DNA from 2 places in the Methylobacterium sp. CM6241 genome. Region 2 is predicted to be linked to the other one. Evidence: riboswitches for the same ligand, from Rfam matches in the RefSeq annotation. Region 2 holds a riboswitch; the other holds the start of a gene.
What was found. A riboswitch is a leader RNA that binds a small molecule or an ion and turns the genes downstream of it on or off. The one in region 2 is predicted to bind cobalamin.
Positions count from the first base shown of each region.

Region 1: linked by a shared signal. The riboswitch ahead of ACYQR9_RS20735 (TonB-dependent siderophore receptor) and the one ahead of ACYQR9_RS05625 (TonB-dependent receptor) in region 2 are both predicted to bind cobalamin.

Region 1 is NZ_CM139246.1:4,414,170-4,416,366, forward strand. It holds partial or broken gene ACYQR9_RS20730 (DUF4113 domain-containing protein) at 70-351, shown strand; cobalamin riboswitch at 714-923, shown strand; gene ACYQR9_RS20735 (TonB-dependent siderophore receptor) at 1,107-2,197, shown strand, end outside.
Region 2 is NZ_CM139246.1:1,212,703-1,214,899, forward strand. It holds gene ACYQR9_RS05620 (TonB-dependent siderophore receptor) at 1-773, shown strand, start outside; cobalamin riboswitch at 871-1,072, shown strand; gene ACYQR9_RS05625 (TonB-dependent receptor) at 1,371-2,197, shown strand, end outside.

The DNA of each region.
Region 1 (2,197 bases), 2.0 Mb from region 2:
TAGCGTCATTCTGAAGCGATTAGCTCCGCTTAATGTTGCCGGATTGTATTGCATAGCACGGGGCGCCAGGGGGACCGCCCCTGGTGCTTTAGCAAGGTTGGCATCATCGCGACCGACCTCGCGCCGCTGGAAGACGGACAACAGGCTCTGATCGGACAGCTCGACTGCGAGCGCAGTGCTCCGCTGATGGCTGCAATGGACGAGTGCAATCGACGCTTCGGTCGTGGTGCTGTCGTCCCGGCACGGGCCGGCCTCAAGACGAAGCGGACGTGGTCGACGAAGTTCAAAATGCGCATCCCTCGCTACACAACGCAGGTCAGCGAACTCCCTAAGGCCCATGCGGTGATGTGAGAGCTTGGCGGCTCATCTGCCAAGAGGCTGCTGCCAACCCTTTGCTGATCCTCGGAACGTCTGCTTCGAGGCTGGTAAGGTGAGGACCGACGACTGGGCTGGGTGGAATGCGGTCCGACTGCTTTCGACCAGAAGACGTCCATAAGCGCTTATCGTGGAGGCCATCGAGCATCGGCCGATTGCGCCACTAGGCGCAGGCTGCATAACCTTTCACCCCCGATGGATCAGAGCCTCCGCACCTGAAAAGAGCGGACTGTCCCAATCCATCTGGCGACGGACAACGGTCCGGGACCAGACTGATGCAATGTTACAATGTTGCGAGAAAATGACGCCCCCTCGATTGACTATGCGGCGGCGCCCGGCGAATGTCTGACCGTCAAGGTTCCTGCGGGTCGTCGGCTCGCGGGCTAAGAGGGAATTCGGGGTGCTCGCAGGAGCGCTTCCGAAGCTGCCCCCGCAACTGTTAGCGGTGAGCCCTCACCGTCCATGGTCACTGGTGCGACGTACTGGGAAGGCCGAGGCGAGGGCGACGACCCGCGAGCCAGGAGACCTGCCTTGCACAACGATACGTCTCTCGGGCGGGGTGTCCCGGCGGAGCGCATGAGCGGGCTTGGCTACTGACGCAGCCGGTCCCGCGAGGGCACCCGCTCGGCCGTCGCTCGACAACCTTGAGCGCACCGGTGCCCCTTCGTCCCAACCTGGCGACCTCGAAGGTTGCGATCCTGACCCTGCCCGTTCCGGCCAAGCGTCGTCGGATGTCGAGGCGTCGAGGATCGCACTACGCGCTTGCCGCAATCCTTTCGGCGGGCGCGCCTGCACTGGAGGCCCGGGCGCAGGAGGCCGTCACGCTGGAGGAACTCTCCGTGGAGGCTACTGGCGGGAGCGCTCCAGTGGTCGCTGGTGCTGGCCCCTCCCCGGGGATAGGCCTGATCGGTCCGACCCCGGGCTACCGGGCCGACCGGGCGGTGAGCAGCACGAAGACCGACACGCCCCAGCGCGACGTGCCCCAGATCGTCACCGTTGCGCCGCGCGAGGTCATCACAGATCTCGCCGCCACCCGCGTCGACCGGGTCTTCAACTATACGCCCGGCGTCGCCCAGCAGAACAATTTTGGCGGCCTGACGGTGTTCAGCTACGCCATCCGTGGCACGACTACCTCGGAACTCTACCGTAACGGCTTCCCGATCAACCGAGGCTCGCCGCCGCCGCCCGACACCCAGAACGTCGAGCGCATCGAGGTGCTCAAGGGCCCCGGTGGCGGCCTGTTTGGGCGCAGTGACCCAGGTGGCCTCGTCAACTTCGTCACCAAACAGCCGACCGCTGAGCGCTTCGTCGAGATGGGCGGTCTCTGGGGTTCTTTCGAGCAGTTCCGCGACACGGTCGATGCCGGTGGCGCGCTCAACGAGGACGGCACGCTGCTCTACCGATTTAACTTTGCGGGCGGACGCCAGAACAGCTTTCGCGATTTTGTCGACAGCGACCGGCTCCTCGTCGCTCCCGTCGTGAGCTGGCAGGTCACGCCGGACACGAAAATCACCGTCGAGACCGAGTTCCTGCGCAATCGCGTCGTGGTCGACCGGGGTGTGATTGCGATCAACCGCCAACTCGGCTTCCTGCCGATTTCCCGCTTCCTCGGCGAGCCGGGGCAGAGCACGTATCAGAGCTCGGACACGATGCAGGTGCGGGTCGAGCATCGCTTCAACGCCGATTGGCAGATGCGCCTCGCCACCCACTTCAACACCGGCTCGCTGGTCGGGGAATCGGCGGAGGTCCGTGGCCTCGCCGCGGACAATCGCACCGTCCTGCGCGACCGGAACTTCCGCGATTACCGCTGGGATACCGCCAT
Region 2 (2,197 bases):
GGCTCTCGTATCTCTTCGACAACGGCCTGACGCCCTATGTCTCGGCCGCGCGCTCGTTCAATGTGTTGCCGGTCTTCCTCCAGAACAGCACGATCGCGGTCGTGCCCGGCATCGGTGCGGTGCCGCTCACCTACAACATAACCCCGGCCAAGCCCGAGATCGGCGAGACCATCGAGGCCGGCGTGAAGTTCCAGCCGCCGGGCCAAGCCACCTCGGTTCTTTTCTCCGTGTTCAACACGAAGAAGACCAACGCCCTGTTCTTTAACCCCAGCGACCCGTTGCAGCAGGCCTTCTATCAGAACGGCGAAGTCGAGGTGAAAGGCTTCGAGAGCGAGGCCACCGTGGACCTCCTCGACGGCCTGAAGCTCATCTCGTCATTCACGGTCCTGCAGGCCGAAGTGACGAAGGACAATGCGCCGGACGGCAATCCCAGCGCGGTTGGGAAGCGGCCGATCCAGGTGCCGAACTTCACCGCAGCGACCTGGCTGGATTACACGATCCAGACCGGCATGTTCCGCGGACTCGGGATCGGCGGCGGTGTCCGCTACATCGGGGAATCGTTCGGCGATCCCCAGAACAACATCCGCGTGCCGGACTACGTCCTCTTCGACGCATCGCTCCGTTACACATACGAGAACTGGCGCTTCCAGGTGGCGGCCAACAACATCACGGACCGCGTCTATGTCGGCACCTGCTCGCAACAGGTCAATTTCGTCGGCTGCAATTATGGCGAAGGCCGCCGCGTGACGGGCTCCGTCACCTACCGCTGGTAGGCGATACGCATCCGATGAGATCGGCCCCGGATCGAACGGTCCGGGGCTTTTCTTTTGGGCTGTTGCCGTGACGTCGTTGACGCGGTCTCTCGCCCTCGACTAGCCTGACGATGACGGTTCCCCTTCGGGGGATCAAAAGGGAACGCGGTGAGGGTCTTGAGCCCGATGCCGCGGCTGCCCCCGCAACTGTAAGCGGCGAGCCCATCATCAACACGTCACTGGAGGCTCCGGCTTCTGGGAAGACGATGAGAGGGCGTCGACCCGCGAGCCAGGAGACCTGCCGTCAGTCGTGGTCACACGCGAAACGCATCGGGCGGGGTGTCCTGGTGGGGTGTCGGGACCTGCGCTCGCGTGGGGATCGGCTTCGTTCGCGGTGACGTGCCACTGCGCTGAGCCGCGCCTGCCGTTCGCCCGCGATGCCCGATCGTCCCTGTTCCTTCCGTTACAGAATCGCTCCACAGCTTGCCCTCGGCGAGACCGTTTGGTCCTCCGCGCAGGCATTTTGCCCGGTTCGACGTATTGTAACGTTATAACATACGATATAGCAGAAGGGGCGCGGCATTCGGCCAGCGATCACTCCGGTTTGCCCAAACGAACATGCCCACACAGGTCATCCACCGCGCCCCCGGGCGGATATCCCCGGCCCGCGCCACCGCTTTCCTCGCGTCACTCCTCGGCTCGACCTTGCTCGCGGGCGAGGTCCGCGCCCAGGATTCCATCGGCCAGAATAGCGTCACCCTCGACCAGCTCACCGTGGAGGGGAGCGGGGTCGGCCTCACGCGGGCGAACCCTGTCGGGCTCAACCTCTCGACCCCCTCCCGCAGCGCCAGTCGCCTCGGCCTGACGCCGCTGGAGACGCCCGCCAGCATCGATGTCATCAGCGGCGAGACCGCGCGCATTCGGGGCCAGAACACGGTGGTCGAGGCGGTGACGCAGAACGCCACTGGCATCACCACCATCGCGTCGCCGGGCAACGGCAACGGTGCCTTCTCCAGCCGGGGCTTCGCCGGCCCGAACTCGATCCAGCAGCTCTATGACGGCACGCGGCTGTTCGTGGGCGCCGGCACGGTGACCTTCCCGTTCGACACCTGGAACGTGGAGCGGATCGAGGTGCTGCGCGGCCCGGCCTCCGTGCTCTATGGCGACGGCGCCATCGGCGGCGTGGTCAACGTGGTCTCGAAGAAGCCGAGCTTCACGCCGATCCATGCCGCCCGCGCCGCCACCGGGTCGGACGGGCTCGCGCGCCTCGCCGTCGATCTCGGCGGCCCCATCGGCGATGCGGTGGCCTACCGCCTCAATGTCAGCGGAAACCGCGACGGCGGCTGGACCAGCCCGAACGGGGATTTCCGCAACCTCGCGGTCTCGGGCGCGCTGCTGTTCCAGCTCAACCCCGATCTCGCCGTCACCCTCAGCCACGATCTCGG